2 regions of the Delftia sp. WY8 genome follow, and region 1 is predicted to be linked to the other one. Evidence: riboswitches for the same ligand, from Rfam matches in the RefSeq annotation. Region 1 holds a riboswitch; the other holds the start of a gene.
What was found. Region 1 has a riboswitch for glycine ahead of gcvT (glycine cleavage system aminomethyltransferase GcvT). Riboswitches for the same ligand answer to the same signal wherever they lie in the genome.

Region 1 (4,416 bases):
TCCATCAGCTGGTTCCATTCCTCCAGCGAGTTGGCCAGCAGCACCTCGATGCCCAGCGGCGCGGCGCGCGTCTGTATCACCTCGATGGTCTGGGGGTGGGCATCGCCGGCCACCACGAAACGGTTGCTCTTGCTTTTGACGGAGCGCTTGGCCAGCGTCATGGCCTCGGCGGCCGCCGTGGCCTCGTCCAGCATGGAGGCGTTGGCAATCGGCATGGCCGTCAGGTCGCAGACCATGGTCTGGAAGTTGACCAGGGCCTCCATGCGGCCTTGCGAGATCTCGGCCTGGTAGGGCGTGTAGGCCGTGTACCAGGCGGGGTTCTCCAGAATGTTGCGCAGGATGACGCCGGGCGTGTGCGTGCCGTAGTAGCCCTGGCCGATGAAGCTTTTGAGCAGCTGGTTGCGGCCTGCCAGCGCCTTGAGTTCGGCCAGCGCCTGGGCCTCGGTGGCCGCTGGCGGCAGCGCCATGGGCTGGTGGCGCCGGATGGAGGGCGGGACGATGGCGTCGATCAGCGCATCGCGCGATGCCGCGCCGATGGCGCTGAGCATGTGGGCCTCGTCTTCGGGCGCGATGCCGATATGGCGGGCCACGAATTCGGTGGCGTTCTCGAGGGCGGCAAGGGGCTGGGTGGAGGACATCAGCATGGAGGGACCTGTCTCAAAAGCTGAAAAGCGCCAGGGCGGGCCCTGGCGCCCGTCCTGGCCGGAAAGTGGCGTCAGTTGCTCTGGGCAAAGGCCGTGTAGGCGGCTTCGTCAAGCAGCGCGGCCAGCTGGCCTGCGTCGCTGAGCTTGACCTTGAAGAACCAGCCTTCGCCCAGCGGGTCGCTGTTGGCCAGGGAGGGGTCGTCGCGCAGGGCCTCGTTGACTTCGACGATCTCGCCGCTGACGGGCATGTAGACATCGGCGGCGGCCTTGACGGACTCGACCACGCCGGCCACATCGCCCTGGTTGAAGCTGGTGCCCACGGCGGGCAGGTCGACGAACACCACGTCGCCCAGCGCGTCCTGCGCGTGGAGGGTGATGCCGACGATGGCCGCGTCAGGGTTGGCGGCGTTGATCCACTCGTGGTCCTTGGAATACTGGATGCTCATGGCTTGCTCCGATAGAAACTGAAAAAACCTGTGAAAGGCGGTTTGAGAAAGGTCAGTGCGCACTGTAGCGGCATGCGATGGCAGGAAAAACGAATCCGCCGAACTCCATCCACGCCAAGCGCGCAGGCTGTCCTCAACCGCGGTGATAGCGGGGCGCCACGAAGGGCGTGGCCTGCACCTGCATGGGCACGGCCTTGCCGCGCACCATGGCCTGCAGCGTGGTGCCGACGGCGGCGCTGCCCGGCTCCACGTACGCCAGGGCCACGGGCTGGTTCAGCGTGGGCGACAGCAGGCCGCTGGTGACCTGGCCGACCTTGCGGCCGCTGGCATCCAGCAGTTCCGTGCCTTCGCGCACGGGCACGCGCTCCAGGGCCACCAGGCCCACGCGCTTGCGCGTGAGCAGCTCGGGCGACTGCAGCTGGGCCAGCACGGTGGCTGCGCCGGGAAAGCCGCCTTCGCGCTCGCCCCCGATGCGGCGGACCTTCTGCACGGCCCAGTTCAGGGCGGCCTCGGCCGGGGTGGTGGTCGTGTCCAGATCGTTGCCGTACAGGCACAGGCCGGCTTCCAGGCGCAGCGAATTGCGCGCGCCCAGGCCCACGGGCCTGACTTCGGGCTGGGCCAGCAGGGCACGGGCAAAGGCCTCGGCGTGGCTGGGGGGCAGGGAGATCTCGAAGCCGTCCTCGCCGGTGTAGCCGCTGCGCGTGATGTACAGCTCGGCGCCTTCCCAGTCGAAGTGGCCGCCTGTCATGAACACCAGGCCGGCCGTGTCGGGCAGCAGGCGCTCCATGGCGGCTGCGGCCTGCGGGCCCTGCAGCGCCAGCAGGCCCCGGTCGAACTGGGGCTCGATTTCACAGCGCTGGCCGATGCGGGCCTGGATGTGCGCCAGGTCTTCGTGCTTGCAGGCGCCGTTGACGATCAGGAACAGGTCGTCCTCGCGGCGCACGAACATCAGGTCGTCCAGAATGCCGCCCGCGTCGTTGAGCAGCAGGCCGTAGCGCTGGCGGTGTTCGCCCAGGCCCAGCACGTCCATGGGCAGCAGCGATTCCAGCGCCGCGCCGGCATCCGGGCCGCGCAGGCTGATCTGGCCCATGTGCGAGACATCGAACAGGCCTGCCGCCTCGCGGGTGTGCAGGTGCTCGGCCATCAGCCCCTGCGGGTATTGCACGGGCATGGAGTAGCCGGCAAACGGCACCATGCGCGCGCCCAGTTCCTGGTGCAGGTCGAACAGCGGGGTCCTGAGCAGATCGGTGGTGGAGGCAGCGGACAAGGAGGGCTCTCTTTCAGGCAAGGAACAAGGCATAACGCCATCCCGGTCCTCCGGGATGTGCTGCCCTGCTGTCCGCTTTACCTGAGAGATTCACCCGCACCTTCCATGCGTGGGGCTTGCTCCTTCGGTGGATGGGGCACACCGCCGTGCCCTGCATCTCTCTCCAGCTAGGAACGCCTGCGGCCGTGGCGGCAGGCGGTGCCAGTCCTTTTGCCTGAGCGTTCGGGGCGAACCCTGCGCCTTCGGCGGTGCCGCTGCCTGCGACCGTTGCGGCCGGGCGGGCACTCTCTCCTGACCGGCGCATTCTAGCTGCGGCCAGCGTCCGCGCGGCTTCGGGATTTCCGCGGGCCGACTGCAACTCCATGCGCTTGCCTGCATGGATGCATTTGCAAATTGCATAACTGTCTAAAAAATCTCCTACATTGAGGTGCATCGATATATGAAATCTCGTGAGCGAGAAGGAAGAAGCGCACATGCAGCAGACGCTGGGAGACACATTGGCCTGGCCGGCACGTTACCTGCCGAACAAGGAAGCCCTGGTCGCATGGGAGGGCGGCGAGCGCCGCGCCTGGACCTACGCCCAGCTCGATGCCGAAGTCAACCGCCACGCCCACGGCCTGGCCGAGCTGGGCATAGGCCATGGCGACGTGGTCGCGGCCTTTCTCTACAACACGCCGGCCTTTGTCTTCACCATGCTGGCGGCCGCGCGCCTGGGCGCCATCTTCAACCCCATCAACTACCGGCTGGCGGCGCAGGAGCTGGCCTTCATCCTCAAGGACGGCGCAGCGCGCGCCCTGGTCTTCGAGCACGAGGGCGGCGAGGTGGCCGCACGCGCCCAGGCCCTGCTCAAGGCCGAAGGCGGCGGCACTGGCGCAGGCATCGAGCACTGGATCTTTGCCGACGATGCCCCGGCCGACCCGCTGCCGGTCTGGGCCACGCAGCGCCTGTCCGCCCTGGCCAGGGGCCGCAGCAGCGCGCCGCCCCAGGCCCATGTGCGCGAGAGCGACCCCTGCATCCTCATGTACACCAGCGGCACCACGGGCCGGCCCAAGGGCGTGCTGCATACGCACCGCAGCAAGCTGGCGCACAACGCCCTCATGCACCAGACCATGCAGTTCACGCGCGACGACGTGGGCCTGGCCATGGCGCCGCTCAACCACACGGCCGAGCTGCACACCAGCTTTCTGCCGCGCCTGCAGGCCGGCGCCACCCAGGTGCTGCTGCGCCGCTTCGACGTGGCCGAGGCCTGGCGCCTGATCCGCGAAGAGCGCGTGAGCTTCTTCTTCGCGGCGCCCACCATGATCACCATGCTGCTGGCCGAACCCATCGCCTCGCCTGAGCAGGCGCCCGCGCTGAGGCTGGTGGAGTACGGCGGCGCCTCCATGGCGCCGCACCTGATCCGCGAATGGACGCGCAAGGTCGGAAGCGACCTGGTCCAGGTCTACGGCACCACCGAGATGGGGCCCTGCATGTCCGTCCTGCTGCCGCGCGAGCAACTCTCGCACGCGGGCTCGGCCGGGCTGCCCTCCATGGGCCATGACCTCATCGTGGCCCGCTTGCGCGAAGACAACGCCCCCACCGACCCGGCCGAGGCCTGCCTGCCCGGCGAGGTGGGCGAAATCCTCGTGCGCGGCCCCTGCATGATGGCCGGCTACCTCAACCGCCCCGACGCCAACACCCGCGCCCTGGCGCACGGCTGGTACCACACGGGCGACCTGGGCCACATCGACGACGACGGCTATCTCTGGATCCGCGACCGCATCGACTACATGATCAATTCGGGTGCCGAGAACGTCTATCCGCGTGAGGTGGAAGACGCGCTGGTCGAACACGCCGACGTGCTCGAGGTCGCCGTCATCGGCGAGGCCGACGAGCGCTGGGGCCAGATCGTCGCCGCCCACGTGGTTGCCAAGCCGGGCGCCACACCCACGGCCGAGGCGCTGGACGCCTTCCTGGTCCACGGCGACCGCCTGGCTGCCTACAAGCGCCCGCGCCGCTACCACTTCCGCGAGGCCCTGCCCAAGACGGCCAGCGGGAAGATACAGAAGCAGTTGCTGAG
Region 2 (4,416 bases), 2.2 Mb from region 1:
ATAGGGTTGGGCAGATTCGTTACCGTGAAATTATCGACAACAATGTTGGAAACTGTGCCTGCACCGTTGCTTGCGGCAACGGAAATAGCCGAGCCCTTGTTATTGCCGTAATTTCCATTCCATATCGCGGAATTGATCGTGCTATTGGTAAAGAATACGTTTTGTGCGCCTTGATGAATCTCCGCGTACAGCTCGCAGTTGAACGGCGTCCCCTCTCCCGCAGGGGTTGGCGCCACATTCACCAAGCCGACGCGATCAATGGTGATATTGTTCGCCGGGGAGCCAACGACGAATACCGCTTCGCCACAGGTCATGTTGGGCGAATTGGTGAGCGTGATGTTCTTCCCACCAAGATAAAAAGTTTCCCAGGGGGAGTCCGCCCAGTTCTGGACTTGTATGACTCCCCCGAAATCGATGGTCAACGAGCCCGTGCCGGCTGGCACGGTGCCTTTGAGCCAGTACCAGGCACCACCGGCACCAGTGGTGGTGCCCGTATCGCCGCCGCTGATCATCTGGCTTTGACCACAGGCATTGGTGGCCCCCGTCACGGCGCCGGACTGGACTCCGCTGGAGAATGTATTGGCACAGCGCACGTAAACCGTCTGATTGTCGACATACGGATGGAGGTTTCCCGCCGCATCCTTGGATGTCCCGCTCTGTATGGTTCGTACCGACGTGGTCAGTGTCGGCGCAAAGACGATGGAAACATCGGCACTCGGATCCAGCGTTTGCAGCGTGTAGTTGGCTGCCTGAATGGCCGCTCGCAGCGTACATGCGCCAGCAAAGGTGCCCCCCAGCGTGCTGACACAGGTGGTTGGTGTCGTTGCATTGGCATTGGGAGCGTCGCTGTTGTCGGTGACCGTGAAGACGATGGTCGCCGCCAGTGCCGTGGATGAGATACCCGCGCATGAAAGCAGCAGCAAAGAGAAAAGGCACTTCGCTGCACGCCACTTGCGAAAAAATGCCGAACCAGGCAGGCGATTGAGAGCATGCATGATATTCCCCGTTTTCTCAAGGAGATATGACAGGAAAATGATTTTCCCAATGGCAATGGCCATCAGTTGTACCCAGCGCATTTGCATCGCCGTACCTCGAATAGTTCTATTTGAATCACGAGCCCACAACTCACCTTGCAGCCGGTGAGTTTGGAAGCAAAATTTTTCGCGCAGATCCTGCGCGTCAATCAAAAAAAGGCGGATTTCCATCAACGCTTGCGCGCTGCTCCACTGCCCATTGAGCGGACACACCTTCAGTCGGGTTTGCGACGCAAAACATTCCTCCCTCGACAAACCATATTCACCGTGCTTGTATTTTTTCAGTGATGGACCAGTTTCCATGGACCCGCACCTGTGCAACGGTAAGTCGCCTATCAGACATATATACAACCCATGGTTAACCCATGCAGGTCCAATCGACCAGAACAAGCACTGACAAACCACTGCACATATCGATAGGCTAAATCATGTTTTTTTCTATTTCAATAGTTTTTTTACATGAAACCGGAGACTCGTACCAGCGCTACGAGGGAGGCGCTTGAGCGATCTAGGGAATACCCTGAATCAGCCACACCACATACAGGTAACTGGTGGTATCCCCAATACGACTGGAGCTGGCTGCGCAAGCCCCATAGAATCGCCCCTGCAGGAGAGCAGGCGGGCGCCACGGTGCCGAGCCTCACCGAAGGCGCAAACTCCCATACACGCTCAGGTTCCGTACTGCAAACACAACATGCCGTCTGGAGAGCCGCCGCACGCAATGTGCGGCGCACCGAAGGAGCAAGCCCCGTTCCCATGGACGGCGGTGAATCTCTCAGGTACCAAGGACAGGGGGAGCGGCAGCTGCGTCACGACGGACGCCGGCTGCCTGCTATCCAGACCATAGCGGCCAGCTTTCGCGTGACCCGGCACATGCCTTTGAAAGGGCATCGTCATGCGCGTCATCGTTCTCGGAGCCGGCCTGATCGGCACCACGTCGGCCTACTATCTGCAATCCCTCGGTCATGAAGTGACCGTCATCGACCGCCAGGCCGCGCCCGGCGCCGAAACCAGCTTCGCCAACGGCGGGCAGATCTCGGTCAGCCATGCCGAGCCCTGGGCCAACCCCGGCGCACCGCTGAAGCTGCTGGGCTGGCTGGGCCGGCAGGATGCCCCCCTGCTGTTCCGCCTGCGCGCCGACATGCGCCAGTGGCTCTGGGGCCTGTCCTTCCTGCGCAACTGCACGCCCGCGCGCACGCGCCACAACATCCGGCAGATCGTTCGCCTGGGCACCTACAGCCGCGAGGCCCTGCAGCAGCTGCGGTCGGACACCGGCATCCAGTACGAGCAGCGCATGCAGGGCATCCTGCACTTCTACACGAACGCCCGCGAGTTCGAGGGCGCGCTCAAGCCCACCGAGCAGATGCAGGCCCTGGGCTGCGACCGCCGCCTGATCGATGCCGACGAAGCCGTGCGCCTGGAGCCGGCCCTGGCCCATGTGCGCGGGCAGATAGCGGGCGCCACCTATACGGCCGAGGATGAATCAGGCGACGCCAACCTCTTCACACGCGAGCTGGCGCGCATCGCCGCCGCCACGGGCGTGCAGTTCCGCCAGAGCCACCACGTGACGGCGCTGCGCACCACGGGCGCGGGCGCCAGCCGCCATATCGACCATGTGGAGGTGACCAATGCCGATGGCCGCTACGAACGCATCCAGGGCGACGCCTATGTGCTGGCCATGGGCTCGTTCAGCCCGCTGCTGGCCCAGCCGCTGGGGTTGCACCTGCCCATCTACCCGGCCAAGGGCTACTCCGTGACCCTGCCGGTGCTGGACCCCGCCAAGGCCTACCAGGTCAGCCTCACGGACGACGAGTTCAAGCTGGTGTTCTCGCGCTACACGGGCGCGCAAGGCGACCGCCTGCGCATTGCGGGCACGGCCGAGTTCAACGGCTACGACCGCAACCTGGACCCCGTGCGCTGCGAGGCCATCGTGCGGCGCGTGCAGCAGCTGTTCCCCGGCGCCGGCGATACCGGGCGCGCCCAGTTCTGGAGCGGCCTGCGCCCCGCCACGCCCAGCAATGTGCCGCTGATCGGACGCTCGCCCATCGCCAACCTGTTCCTGAACACCGGCCACGGCACGCTGGGCTGGACCCATGCCTGCGGCTCCGGCATGGCGCTGGCCGACCTGGTCAGCGGCAGGCGGCCGGCCGTGGATTTCGATTTCCTGGGGGCCGCAGCCATGGACCCGGATCGCAGCGCAGGCACGGTGCGCCCGCGCGCGGTCTGAGGTGCGGACGGCGTGTACGACGCCTAGGCAGTGAACACCGTCAACACCCCGGCGAAGCGGTGCAGGCGGGCGTCCATGATCTCGGCTTCGGCAACGAAGCCGATCAATGGCACATCGCCCAGTGCGTGGCGCAGGGTGCGCAGTTCGGCATCGGGGCCGCCGAACAGGCCGCCGCCGCGGCCCCGGCAACTGATGTAGATGGCGCCACGGATGCGGGGCTGTGCCTCGCCTTCGGGCGCCGCCTCCTCGGGCTCCGCCGCATCGCGCAGCGCAGCGCCCAGTTGCAGCAGTTCCTGGCGCGCGACCTGGGCCTGGCGGCGGCAGAAGATCACCGAATGCCCGGCCTCCACGGCCGATGACAGGGCCACGCCCTGGCGCAGCGGGTCCAGGCCAACCAGGGTCAGCACCTGGGCCTCTTCGGTCAGCACGCCGTGGGCCAGGCCCCGGCCCGGCGGCGCAATGGCCGCCAGCGTGGTGCGGACCGTGGTCAGCGCGGGCTGCCAGTCGCTGCCTTCCAGCTCCACGCCCAGCAGTTGCAGCAGGCGCTGCAAGGCCGGATCGCCATTGAGCCCGGTGACCAGGGCGCCGCGCGCCTCGGTGATCTCCAGCCCCTCGCCCAGCGGCACGCAGCCCTGGGCCATGCCCGTGATGCAGGGCACGCCGGCACCGAAGGCCACGCCTGAAAAGCCGCCACGAAAAATGCCGCGCGCGTCCGCATGCTGCGCATGCAGATCCTCGGTGCGGCAGGCGATCTGCACGCCCTCCACGCCATCTTCCCCGTCATCGCCCACGCCGCCGAACAGCAGGCCGGACTCGGTGCGCTCGGACAGCTCGTACAGCAGCTCGGCCAGCTCGGGCTGGCCGCCTGCGGCATGGACCAGGGCCGAATGGGCGGTGAAGCCGGCCTCGCCGCCAGGCGCATGCAGGGGCGCCAGGCCCGAATACAGGCGGTAGTGGGCGGCCGGTACATCCAGCAGCATCACCGCGAGCGCGGTTCCTGACAGGTACTCATGCGACATGGCCAGAACGCCGCCGGCCGAGCAGCCGGCCCAGTCCGCCACATGGGGCAGGGCCCTGGCCAGATGCTGCAACAGCGGCCGTGCGTGGGCGGCATGCGCATGGGACAGGTACACCAGTCCCAGACGGGGCCGCTGC

Region 2: linked by a shared signal. The riboswitch ahead of G4D77_RS18875 (D-amino acid dehydrogenase) and the one ahead of gcvT (glycine cleavage system aminomethyltransferase GcvT) in region 1 are both predicted to bind glycine.

What each region holds. Positions count from the first base shown of each region.
Region 1 is NZ_CP049795.1:6,263,569-6,267,984, forward strand. Features, by position in the region: gene gcvP (aminomethyl-transferring glycine dehydrogenase) at 1-644, opposite strand, end outside; gene gcvH (glycine cleavage system protein GcvH) at 716-1,090, opposite strand; gene gcvT (glycine cleavage system aminomethyltransferase GcvT) at 1,224-2,357, opposite strand; glycine riboswitch at 2,416-2,534, opposite strand; glycine riboswitch at 2,550-2,661, opposite strand; gene G4D77_RS28620 (fatty acid--CoA ligase) at 2,831-4,416, shown strand, end outside.
Region 2 is NZ_CP049795.1:4,079,297-4,083,712, reverse strand. Features, by position in the region: gene G4D77_RS18880 (invasin domain 3-containing protein) at 1-1,337, opposite strand, end outside; glycine riboswitch at 1,726-1,836, shown strand; gene G4D77_RS18875 (D-amino acid dehydrogenase) at 1,930-3,261, shown strand; gene G4D77_RS18870 (FIST signal transduction protein) at 3,285-4,416, opposite strand, start outside.